Regions from separate parts of the Priestia sp. FSL R5-0597 genome, predicted to be linked through region 2. Evidence: riboswitches for the same ligand, from Rfam matches in the RefSeq annotation. Region 2 holds a riboswitch; each other region holds the start of a gene.
The links. Region 2 has a riboswitch for cobalamin ahead of MKX72_RS14970 (cobyric acid synthase). Riboswitches for the same ligand answer to the same signal wherever they lie in the genome.

Region 1 (4,168 bases), 970 kb from region 2:
TACGACTGCTGGTCGAACAAATGAACAGATGATTGTAAAAGCCAAACAGGTAGCCGCTGATTTAAGTATACCTTTTGTAACAAGAGAGAAGAAATCTGTTGCAGATCTTCAAAATCTTGAAGCGGCAGACGTGCTGGTTGTCGGTAAAAATAGAGTAGAGTTGCACGTCCAAAATGAAGGGGAACCTATTTTTTTTCATCCAAACTCCGCTATGTTTAGAGTGAAGAGATGGCTGCGGGGAGAACGTGATCCGTTTATTGAAGCTGCTGGTTTAGAAAAAGGAATGAGCGTGCTTGACTGTACACTTGGTCTTGCATCGGATAGTATGATGGCGAGCGTAGCGGTAGGGAAAAGTGGGAAAGTTGTCGGACTAGAAGGCAACCGCTATGTAGCTTATTTAGTCAAACAAGGACTTTTAAATTGGGAAAGTGACGTACAAGAGTTGAATGATGCAATGAAGCGTATAAACGTGGTTCATCAAAATTTTGAATCGTTTTTGGCGTGTTGTGAAGATAATTCTTTTGATGTTGTCTACTTTGATCCGATGTTTCAAGAACAAATTGAGGAATCGAATGGAATTAATGGTATTAAAGCAATAGCACTGTATACCACGCTGACGCCAATGGCTATACAAGAAGCAAAAAGAGTAGCCAAACAAAAGGTCGTGCTAAAAGATCATTGGAAAAGCAGTCGTTTTAAAGAGCATGGATTTACTGTGCAAAAACGAAAAACATCAAAATTTCATTACGGGACAATCGATATACAAAAATAACCAAAAAAGTAAAATTAATTACGCTCATTGAAAAGACTTCCAAAACCTTTTAGGAATTAAAAAGTTTTGGAAGTTTTTTTTATGAATTTCATCTAAAGTTCATAAAAGTATGATATATTTTTGAACATAAAAATACTTTTGTGTTTAAGCATCCAGCAAAAAAGGAATATCTTGTATAGGTTTCCGCTCGGTGTGACAACCTCAAACAGAAGAAGGAAGGTGGTAACTGAAAAGTCGTCAAATGCCCGTAGACAGCATAAATGAATAAGCAAATATAGGTAAAAAATTAATAAGTATGTTACAATACCTAGTGAGTTATGATAATGAATTTTACAATATGAAAAGACCATATGGGAAAAGATGAGAAAGGAAAGATACGAATGCCTAGATGGATAAAAAGAATGCTAATTGTATTTATTACAGTATTTACATTTGGGCTTGTCACTCCACCAGAATATTTATACGTTGATGATGCAAAAGCGGACAAGCAACATAAAGCAGGGTATGTAAGAGAAACAACTCCTGTCACAGCTGTTATAGAAGATATTCATTTGCCATATGAAGAATCAAAATATGAAGACGTTTCATCATTTGTTACGTATGCAATGGAATCAGCTGAAAAACAGTCAGTGGAAAAATTCGGAACAAAAATTGGTCCTGTCATTGAAGATGAATTTCGTCAAGCAGTGTTACCTAAAATTGAAGAAGTGCTGACCGACATTGGCACTGAACGTGAACAGTCAATTCAGAATCTCGAGATAAGCGAGCACCCTGCTGCTGGCTACGGTGAAAAGATTTTCCATGTATATGACCGGGAAACCGGTCAGGACTTAATACGGTTTCATGTACGGCGTGAAAATCCTCCAAAAGATGGATACTGGTTTAATTTTCACTATCATGCGGCCGCAGATAATTTTCAAAAGCATTATGATTTAGGGAAAATTTATTGGAACCGAAACATGCCGCCTAAGTGGTTCAGCTGATAATAGACACAACATTCTACAATTTCGAAATGTTAGCTTTTTTAAGCTAGCATTTTTTTACGTCTAAAACCGTTATGGTCTAAATAAGCTGAAACATTAGCACAACGATAAAAAAATCGTTTATAATGAAGTCAGACTTCTTACTATAGAATTGTAGGAAGGAACGAATAGACGCTGGAGGTAACACAATGAAACAATTTACGGAAGAAAAACAATTTCGCGAACAAATTAAGAATGAAACACTAAGCGTTGGGATTTTTACGACAACGTGGTGTCCTGATTGCAAACGTTTGGATATGTTTATTGATGAAATCGTTGACGAAAATACAGATAAAGCATGGTTTAAAATTGACAAGGATGAGTTTGAAGAACTTTCTGCTGAAAACAATGTAATGGGTATTCCTTCTCTTCTTGTATATAAAAACGGTGAAAAAATTGCGCACCTGCACAGTGCAAATGCTAAAACGCCTGAAGCGGTCCGTGAATTTTTAGCAACTCTTTAATTCCCTAAGCTGCGAGAGCATTCTCGCAGCTTTTTTTGTGAGAATGGCTATTTCCATTTTTCGATGAGTGGGGTATACTAGGACAAGTGAATAATCGTAAAGCAATAAGGTCTCAATTTAAAGATTGAGTGAAAAGGGAAGTCTGGTGAAAAACCAGCGCGGTCCCGCCACTGTAAGCGCTTTGTGCGTAAGTCAGGAGACCTGCCTTATTGTTAGCTGTGAAACCTTCGAGGAAGGGTGAAGCAGGGTAATGAACATACATATCAAGTATAGTGAACGGATTCTTTTCCTGCTTATCTTGACGTTACCTGCTTTGCTTTCAATTGAAAGTAAAGCTTTTTTATTTTGAAGCTGCTGCCGAGCAGTATACATAGTCAAAGCGGAAAAAACGGGATAGCGCTGCTTTTTGCATGATCATTTGCTTTTTCTTTAACGTGGAGGTTTCGTATTCACAATGAACAATATATAGGGGGAGTATTTAGATGAAAAAATGGCTTTCGTATTCCATTATTGCGCTGTTAGTCATCGTACTTGCTGCATGCGGTGCAGGCAGCCAAAGCAACAGTGATAAAAAAACGAAGCAAGATACAGAACAAACGTCACAAGCTGCGTTTCCAGTGAAGGTAAAAGACGCGCGTGATAAAGAAATTACGTTGAAAAAACAGCCTAAGAAAATTGTTTCATTAATGCCAAGTAATACGGAGATTGTATATGCCCTTGGCCTTGAAAAAGAATTAGTCGGTGTCACAAGCAACGATGATTATCCTAAAAGCGTAAAGAAAAAAGCGCAGGTGGGAGATATGAACGTTAATGCAGAAAAAGTTATTGCTTTAAATCCTGATTTAGTGCTGGCACACGCTTCAAGTATGGGCGTTTCAGATGAAGTATTTAAACAAATTGAAAGTGCGGGTATTCCGGTATTTGTTGTAAAAGATTCAACAACGTTTGATACGGTTTATGATTCTATTACGCAAATTGGTAAATTAACGGGTAAAACAAAAGAAGCTAATCAAACAATTAAAGACATGAAAGAAAAAGTAGCTTCAATTGAGAAAAAAGCAAAAACGATTTCAAAAGAAGATCGTAAAAAAGTATGGATAGAGGTATCGGGAGCTCCTGAGATTTATACAACAGGAAAAGGTACGTTCATGAACGAAATGCTTACTATGATCGGTGCTGATAACGTAGCGGCTAGTGAAAAGGGTTGGGTTAAGTTTTCTGAAGAGCAAGTTGTTAAGTTAAACCCTGACGTTATTATCGCAACGTATGATGCAGACAAAAATGAGATTATGAAGCGTCCCGCTTGGAGCAGCATGACTGCTGTAAAAGAGGGGAACATCGAAAAGGTTGATCAAAACAAAATCAACCGCTTAGGACCTCGTATTGTAGATGGCTTAGAGGACTTAGCAAAAGCAGTATACCCTGAGGTGTACAATAAATAAAAAGAGGGACCATATTCCAGTTCGAATTGAAAAGGGGATTGGTCCCTTTTCACATCTTAAAATTGAAGAACGGCCTGAGCTTTTAATCATGAAAACCGAGACTTCTTATAAAACATACAGCTCAGGCGTTTTAGGAACAGGCATCATGGAAACGGACACCTTTTACAATCGATTTGTTCATAAAGACTATTATTCAGATACTCCTTCTTTAGAGTATGAGCAATATTTGATGAAAGAAAATGTGCGCCATGAGCAAATCGTAGGGTTGATGACAGCGGTTTGGTTAAAAGAAAGAGCGGTTTACTGTTATGAAGGTTACGGAGTAAGAGTAGCTTCCGTGATAACGGCTGGAGTAGGAAACGCAGTGGATATTACAGCTGACGAAGCTGTTCCATTTTATTCCTCTCCCGGTACAATTAATATGTTTTTTTTCGTGGAAGGCACGCTTACGGATGCAGCGTTTTTACA
Region 2 (4,168 bases):
CCGCAAAGGCTTTCGTCATGCTTTTAGAAACCGTCTTTCCCATATGAATTTCATAGCCTTCAATCGAAACCTTCTCACTCTCTAACTGAACATATCCAGAAACTCTTTCTGTTTTTTTGCTGGTTGTCATAACGGTTTCCACTGGAAGCAAACCCAGCCCTTTAATAGATTCAATCCGGGACTCTACTGCATCGGGGTCCGTAATTGTCTCGCCTAACATTTGATATCCCCCGCAGATGCCAATAACGTGAGCGTTTGTTGCGTTCAAGACTTGATTAATGGCTAGAGCCAGGCCGCTTTCTTGTAAAAACTGCGCATCTTCAATCGTATTTTTGCTTCCTGGTAAAACAATTAAATCAGGCGTACCTAGTTGTGATGGCTTGGTTACAAGTCTCACATGACAGTCTTCTTCTAAGCTTAGAGGATCAATGTCTGTAAAATTTGAGATGCGAGGATACGAGATAACCGCAATATCGATTTCTTTTAACGGATTTACAAGCGTTGAGTAATTTCTGAGTGATAGCGAATCTTCAGCGTCAATTTCCACGTCGTGCATATAAGGAATCACTCCTAGTACCGGAACTCCCGTGTATTCTTCAAACCACTTCAACCCCGGTTTTAAAAGCTCTAAGTCCCCTCGGAATTTATTGATTAACACTCCAATTACTCTAGGTTTATGTTCATCTGGAAGCAATTGAAGAGTACCCACCAGACTCGCAAAAACCCCTCCTTTATCAATGTCTCCTACTAACACAACAGGGGCTTGGGCTATCTTTGCTACGCGCATATTTACCAGTTCCCGATCGTTCAAATTCACTTCAGCAGGACTTCCAGCACCTTCAATCACAATTCGATCATAATGATTGGCAAGCTCTTTATAAGACTCCGTGATAACGTTCAAACCTTCATTAAAAAATTCTTGCCGATACTGAAAAGCAAACATATTACGAAGCGGCTTTCCATGAACGACAATTTGAGATTCATGATCACGAGTTGGTTTAATTAAAATAGGATTCATATTGGTTGTTGCTTCTACTCCAGCCGCTTCAGCTTGAATTCCTTGCGCTCTTCCAATTTCTTTTCCATCCATTGTAATGTATGAATTAAGCGCCATATTTTGCGATTTAAACGGTGCAGTTTGATAGCCGTCTTCTTTAAAAATACGGCAAAACGCTGTAGCAATCATGCTTTTTCCAGCGTCTGAGTGCGTTCCTTGAATCATAAGAGGTTTTCCTTTTTTCACTTTTTCCACTCCCTATCACATAAAAAAACCTTAACTATAAAAGTCAAGGTTTGGTCATGCGCTCATTAACACATTGTCTTGACTTATTTCTCCCACCGAAAAATAAGGGGTTTTTAAAAGCAGGTCTCCTGGCTTATGCTTCATTTTACTTCTGCATCCTTCCTAGTTTGACTAGTGGGTCTTTGCAGGTTCATCCACATTTACAGTAGCGGGGGCTGCACCGGATTTACACCGATTTCCCTATTATCCTCCTTAGAGGCACTTTTAAAATCATTTATTCTTTATTGTAACGAATTTTATAACCATTCACAATAACGATTTTCTTCTATTATTATATATTACTGTGTTTATACTTATTTTGGTCTCGTATGCTATAATAACAATTATTTTCCAAACATCTTATGAAATAGCTAGGAAGGTGCTCGTAGTTGAAGAAAAAAATCATTTATATCTTTATTAGTTTGCTTGTTCTTTACATAGCAATCATGTCTTTTTGTATGTATCAAACCGCTCATCAGCCTGTTCCGCAAAAAGCAGATTATGTGCTCATTTTAGGTTCGAAAGTAGACGGAGATCAAATGTCTCCTAGTTTAAAAGAACGAGCAAAAACGGCTTTATCTTATTTAAAGACTCATAAACAAACAAAAGTTATCGTAACGGGTGGAAAAGGATCCGATGAAGAAATTTCTGAAGCAGAAGCAGCCTATCGTTTTCTACGAAAAGAAGGAATTAAAAAGAATCGAATGATAAAAGAGGATCAGTCAACTTCTACTTTTGAGAATTTCACTTTCACTAAAAAGAAAGTTGATATTCAACACAAAAAAGTCGTGCTTGTTAGCAGTGATTTTCATTTATTTCGCGCCTCTATTATTGCCAAGCGTCAAGGTTTTGACGTTTATCCTTTAGGTGCAAAGACACCAAATTCAATTAAACTTCAATCCTACTTTCGTGAGTATGCTGCTATCTTAAAAACGTGGCTGTTTGATAAATAAATAGAGTACACCCCTATACAAACGAAAAACACGGCATGAATTCATGCCGTGTTTTTTATTAATCATCCGTATCGATAACTGCTTTTGGTAAACCCGTGTATTTCGCCCAGTAGAAAATACCGATTGAAACAAGAGCAATTAAAATTAAGTCAAGCGGGTTGCTTAGCACACCTTGTCCTCCACCAAATGAGCCTAGGTAAGAGATAACAAGCATAATAATATAATAAGCAACTAGCCACCAAGCAGATTTAAGCTGCTGTGCAAATTTTACAACGTCAGTTGGTACGTATTTCTTAAATGCTACGTAGATAACAACCATTAGAAGCTGTGATCCTAGAAGCCAAGAAATTGTCGTCCATCCTGACCAATATACGATGTATGAACAGAAGATAAATGACACAGGAGCAATAACGCTCATGCCTTTTAATTTGAAAGGCTTTTTAAGGTCTTTTGCATTTACTCTGAATGCAGCAGCTGAAATTGGCGCAATCGCATAAGACAGAATAAGTGCTACTGAACATACGTTTACTAGCGCTTCCCAAGAAGGAAATGGCAGTGTCCAGAATACGGACATTCCAAACGATAGCCATAGTGACGCACGTGGAATTCCTGTTTTCTTATCTACTTTTGAGAAACGTTTAAATAGTGTTCCATTACGAGACCAAGCATAAACTAAACGAGAAGTTGTATTCATGAAGATGTTCCCGTTACCGCCTGGTGATAAAATAGCATCAAAAATAACAAGCGTTACTAACCAGCCAAGGCCTAAAATAAGTGCAATATCTTTAAATGGTAAAGAGAATTGCTCTTGAATTGTTCCCCATCCTCCTGATAGCATATCAGCCGGAATGTTACCAATGAACAATACTTGCAGTGCTGTGTAAATAATCGCTGAAAGTACAATACAGATAATGAGCGCGATTGGAATATTACGCTGCGGGTTTTTAACTTCACTGGCTACAGAAACAATAGGGTGAAGTCCTAGGTAAGCAAACATAACGCCACCTGTTGAAATGGCTGCTTGAATACCATTAAAACCAAACGGAGTAAAATCGCCAGTTGTAAAGTTAGCTGATTTAAAGTGATAAGCTAACACGACGATAATTGTAAGAGGAACCGCATATTTGAACACAGATATAATAACATTTGACTTAGCAAATGCTTTTACACTTACGTAGTTAATGATAAAAAATAGCGTTAATAACGCGAACTGAAATAACCAGCCGATTGTAGTAGGCGATTCAGAACCATGTTTAGTTAGACCAGGAAGCCAAAACGCAACATACTGACGTACAGCCGTTACCTCGATGGCAATCAAACTTGTGTAAGCAATAATGGTAATGAATGAAATTAAGTAACCCACTAAATGACCATGTGAGTAAACCGGATAACGGATAATTCCACCGGTACGCGGCAGCGCTGCTCCAAGTTCAGCATACACTAAACCGATAAGTAAAATAATGACTCCGCCAATCAGCCACGAAAAACTTCCGGCTGGACCAGCCTTTGACGCTACGTTACTAACCGCAAATAACCAGGCGGAACCAAAAATAGCTCCCATCCCAATTAACGTTAGGTCAAGTAACGATATTGATTTTTTAAACTTTCCTTGATTTCCTTGATCAGACATAATATCCTCCTTTAAAATTTCCACTCCACATATCTACGCCCTTGCGTCCGATATGGGATTCTTTACATCATCCTCCTCTTACTAAGACCTCACAAGTGGATATGTTAACAAATATTCTCTAAAAAACCAAGTTAAAAACTTTATTTTTTTGTAAAACATCGTTGAATTGCTTATGTATAGCGCATAAATTCCACAGAAGATTTGAGGACTACTCCTCCTATTTAACCGCATTTTTCTTAGGTTAAACATAAAAGAATATTCAAACTATTTACCGTAAAAAAGGGTCTGAGATATAATAAAATC
Region 3 (4,168 bases), 2.6 Mb from region 2:
ACGAACTGCTCTTGCTTTTTATAGTTTTCCTCTAATAAATCCATCATATTATTGAAGGTGTTGGCCATTTGATCTAACTCATCTTTAGAAGAGGAAGAGAGAGCGATTTTTTTGAATGTGCGAGACACTTGAATTTCTTCCATAGTATGAATAAGAGATTTGATAGGCCGCAAAATGATTTTACTTAAAAGCCGTCCGGCAAATATGGTCGGAATTAATATAACAAGAGAGGCAATAAGCAAGATGAATTTTAACGTCTGTAAAGATTGTTCCACGTCTTCGAGTTGTTCCGTGACTTCTAAAGAAACGACTTCACCGTTCGTCCAAATGACCGGAGTATGCGAAATTGCGTATAGGTGGCCGTCGTCTTCTTTGATGGTTGTTTGTTCATTTGAATAATAAGAATAGGATAAGTCCTGAAGCTCTTTCGTTTGATCAGTAACCGATACAACTAAAGGACTCCCTGATTTAGGCAAAATACGAATCATTCCGTTAGGAGGCAAATAGGCACGAAGCAAATTGGCTTGTTTAACCGTCGAACTTGTTTGTTTTAGCCCATTTGTTACGTTGCTTGTTTCTGCTTGTAAACGTTCAATTGCATTGTCTTCCATGGTTTTTTTGAAAATGAAGTAAATCGAACTGTTTGCAATTACTAAGAGAATAAAAAGCAGGGCAGTTGATGTAAGGATAATCTTTGTTTGCAGTTTCATAAGCTACTCCTTAAGCATATAGCCAACGCCGCGCACTGTTTGAATATAAGGTATTGAAAATGGTGCATCAATCTTTTTGCGCAAATAACGAATGTATACGTATACAATATTGGTGTCTCCGTAGTAATCGAATCCCCATACGTTTGTAAGAAGCTGTTCAAAGCTCAGCACTTGATTGTTGTTTTGAAGCATATAGACAAGCAAATCATATTCTTTAGGAGTCAGCTCAATAGCTTCATTTTCACGCGTGACTTCTCGCGTTTTTTCATTAACAACTAAAGTTCCTAGCTGCAGAGTATCTGCTTCTTTTTCAGCAGGAGATGCTGATGCAGGATGGCGAAGCCATACGCGGATACGTGCAAAAAGCTCCTCAATTTGAAAGGGCTTTGTAATGTAATCGTTCGCTCCTAAATCTAGTCCGCTTACCTTATCAGGAAGGGCGTCTCGAGCGGTTAATAAGATAACGGGCGTCTGATCATTGTTTGCTCGAATGCGACGAAGTACTTCAAGTCCGCTCAGTTCAGGAAGCATCACATCTAAAAGCAGCAAATCCCAATCGTGTTCTTGAAACTCTGCCAATCCTTCTGTGCCCGTATAAGCCATGCCGGTTTCATAGCCTTCATGTTCAAGCTCGAGCTGAATTAAACGAGCAATTTTGCGCTCATCTTCTACAATTAAAATTCTGCCTTTACTCAAAAAAATTCCCCCTTGTGTCTATGTATAGTTGCGTACATTATAGCATGGAGAGATTCGGGGTGTATAAATGATAAGGAAATCAATGGTTATTTACTAAATATATCAATAATAGCCCGAGAAATAATGTTCATTTTCGCAAGAAACTGATAAGATAGCTAATGACATTTAAAAATAAGAAAGGATTTCGATTATGTTATCAGCTATTAATTCAGTAGACTATACCATTTTCCATGCGGTGAATCAGTATGCCTCGCATGTGAAGTTTGTAGATTCGCTAATGGTATTCTTTACAGATTATGCCCAGTATGTACTTATTGTTTTACTCGGCTTGTTTTTACTTATTAATAAAAACGGCAGCCGTGTTGTAGCATTTCAAGCTTTATGTGCTTGTGCCACAGGAGTCATTATCAATAAAGTGATTAGTTTATTTGCTTATCGAGATCGTCCGTTTATCTCTCACCACGTGAATCAGCTTATTGATCACGCCGCGAATTCTTCATTTCCAAGCGATCATGCTACATCTGCATTAGTTATCACTTTTACCATTTGGCTGCATTTCAAACGTTCAGGGCGCATGTGGGTTGTCATGGGTGCACTCATTGCATTTTCACGGGTATGGGTTGGCGTTCACTATCCATTCGATGTGTTAACAGGAGCCGTTTTAGGCTGCGTGCTGGCGCTGTTTATTCATTATGTTATATTTAATACGAAACTGATGAGGGCTATTACCAACTTGTCTATTTTTCGAAAATCAGCTTATGACGAACAGTCTCAATATTATTAAGAAAAAGTCGCATATACGCGGCTTTTTTTTATTGGAAAATTTTTAATGTATTTAACACTTGTTTTTTAAAATTAAATTGTGTACAATTAAATTACAGAAACGATAAATAAAAAATTTTAATAAAATTACTAAAAAAGAGGAGAGATTTATACATGAAAGCTTTATATGAAACGACAGTCGTTAACACAGGTGGAAGAACAGGAGAAGTTCATTCTTTAGATAATATCTTTAATTTAGACGTTGCAACACCTCCAGCGCTTGGTGGAGAAGCAACAACAGCAACAAACCCAGAGCAGCTATTTGCAGCTGGATACAGTGCTTGTTTCAACAGTGCGTTAGAATTTATGTTGAAAAAACATAACGTAGAAATTAAAAGCAGTGAAGTAAAAGCTACGGTTCAGCTGCTTCCAGATAAAGCTGATCAAGGAGTAAAAATTGCTGTAGCGCTTGAAGCTCATATCGAAGGCTTAGATTTAGAAACAGCTAAAAAATATGTAGACCTAGCCCACTCATACTGCCCGTATTCAAAAGCAATCAGCGGCAACGTAGACGTAACGGTAGAAGTAGTTTAATTGCTTTAAAAAGCCCTGTTAAGCATGTAAAGCTTAGCAGGGCTTTTTTATTTGAATTTTCTCTATTCATTTGTAAGGAGTACTAGTATAATGAGGAAGAAAATGAATCATTCGCACAGTTTAGGTGCTCTTACATAGCGTAAGAGGTAACAGGGAATCGAGTGCAAATCTCGAGCGGTCCAGCCACTGTAAGCAGGGAGTTTTCTATCTTATCGTCACTCAAAACGGGGAAGGCGGTAGAAAATGATGATCTCAAGCCAGGAGACCTACCTATTCTGTACACTTGACTCTTCTAGGAAAGAGGCGGTGTATCAAGGTACGCAGTGAGCAATTACTGTTTATTTTCATATGCCGACACATCCTCAATTTCTATAGAATTGAGGCTTTTTTACGTTTTATTTTAAAAAAAGGAGTGTAGGAAATGGAAGGTTTATCAGTTTTTTTACTTGTCTTTTTATTAGGAATCAGGCACGGATTAGATGCAGATCACTTAGCTTTTATTGATGGCCAGACCCGATATAATTGGCGAATGGGCAGCCATTTTGCCCCGTGGGTCGGAACGCTGTTTTCACTCGGTCATGGAGGAATGGTGGCCGTCACGGCCGGGGTGCTGGGCGTAGTGATGAAGAATTTTACGTTTCCAGCATATTTCGATCATTTTGCATCTTGGGTATCTATCATCTCTCTCTTTCTGATTGGGACATTAAACACATATCATTTGCTTCGAACTAAAAACAAAGAAGAAGAGTTTCAGGTGAGCGGGTTAAAAGGGAAGTTTATTCCGAAAATCGCAAAAGGAACAACGAATCCTTTTTTAATTATTCTTGTAGGAGCGCTGTTTGCCCTAGCGGCTGAAACAGTCAGTCAAACGGCCGTGTGGTCTCTAGCTGTAGGGAACGCAGGCAAATATACGCCGCTTTTATTAGGACTAGTATTTATGTTTGGTATGATGCTGACAGATACAATCGATTCACTGATTGTACATAAAATGGTGAATGAATCGAGTAAGTTTGGGCAATCTGCTTCCCGCTTGATGGGCTGGGTTATTGTTATCCTCGCATACGGGGTGTCCTTCTACTTAGCATTCACTTTCTTTAATCCATGGGCCGAAGTAAACTTTGAAATGGTTGGCGTTATTTTGTTTGTTTTTTTAGTGTCTATGTTTGTTTTTGTAAGTGTGAAGTCAAAAGGGAAAAATATCAAAATAAATGTCAATTAATAAAATGAAAGCTTTAATCTGTTGAAGATTGAAGCTTTTTTGTATAAATTTGTTGAAGTTTATGGCTATTTTCGGTCGGTTATGAATAAGTTAAAGTATTATCTGTATTTTAAGGATGGAAAATTGTCTGAAAACCATTATAATTAAGGATAATTTAAGGTCGTTATGTGAAACGTAGAACATACTC

Region 1: linked by a shared signal. The riboswitch ahead of MKX72_RS09970 (ABC transporter substrate-binding protein) and the one ahead of MKX72_RS14970 (cobyric acid synthase) in region 2 are both predicted to bind cobalamin.
Region 3: linked by a shared signal. The riboswitch ahead of MKX72_RS01670 (HoxN/HupN/NixA family nickel/cobalt transporter) and the one ahead of MKX72_RS14970 (cobyric acid synthase) in region 2 are both predicted to bind cobalamin.

What each region holds. Positions count from the first base shown of each region.
Region 1 covers NZ_JBBOUZ010000001.1:1,957,702-1,961,869, forward strand. Annotated here, with positions in the region: gene MKX72_RS09955 (class I SAM-dependent methyltransferase) at 1-772, shown strand, start outside; gene MKX72_RS09960 (YpjP family protein) at 1,153-1,755, shown strand; gene MKX72_RS09965 (thioredoxin family protein) at 1,944-2,258, shown strand; cobalamin riboswitch at 2,349-2,481, shown strand; gene MKX72_RS09970 (ABC transporter substrate-binding protein) at 2,741-3,700, shown strand; gene MKX72_RS09975 (adenosylcobinamide amidohydrolase) at 3,789-4,168, shown strand, end outside.
Region 2 covers NZ_JBBOUZ010000001.1:2,928,987-2,933,154, forward strand. Annotated here, with positions in the region: gene MKX72_RS14970 (cobyric acid synthase) at 1-1,252, opposite strand, end outside; cobalamin riboswitch at 1,345-1,524, opposite strand; gene MKX72_RS14975 (YdcF family protein) at 1,672-2,235, shown strand; gene MKX72_RS14980 (APC family permease) at 2,294-3,865, opposite strand.
Region 3 covers NZ_JBBOUZ010000001.1:303,889-308,056, forward strand. Annotated here, with positions in the region: gene MKX72_RS01650 (HAMP domain-containing sensor histidine kinase) at 1-710, opposite strand, end outside; gene MKX72_RS01655 (response regulator transcription factor) at 714-1,406, opposite strand; gene MKX72_RS01660 (undecaprenyl-diphosphatase) at 1,597-2,190, shown strand; gene MKX72_RS01665 (organic hydroperoxide resistance protein) at 2,343-2,762, shown strand; cobalamin riboswitch at 2,868-3,050, shown strand; gene MKX72_RS01670 (HoxN/HupN/NixA family nickel/cobalt transporter) at 3,184-3,981, shown strand.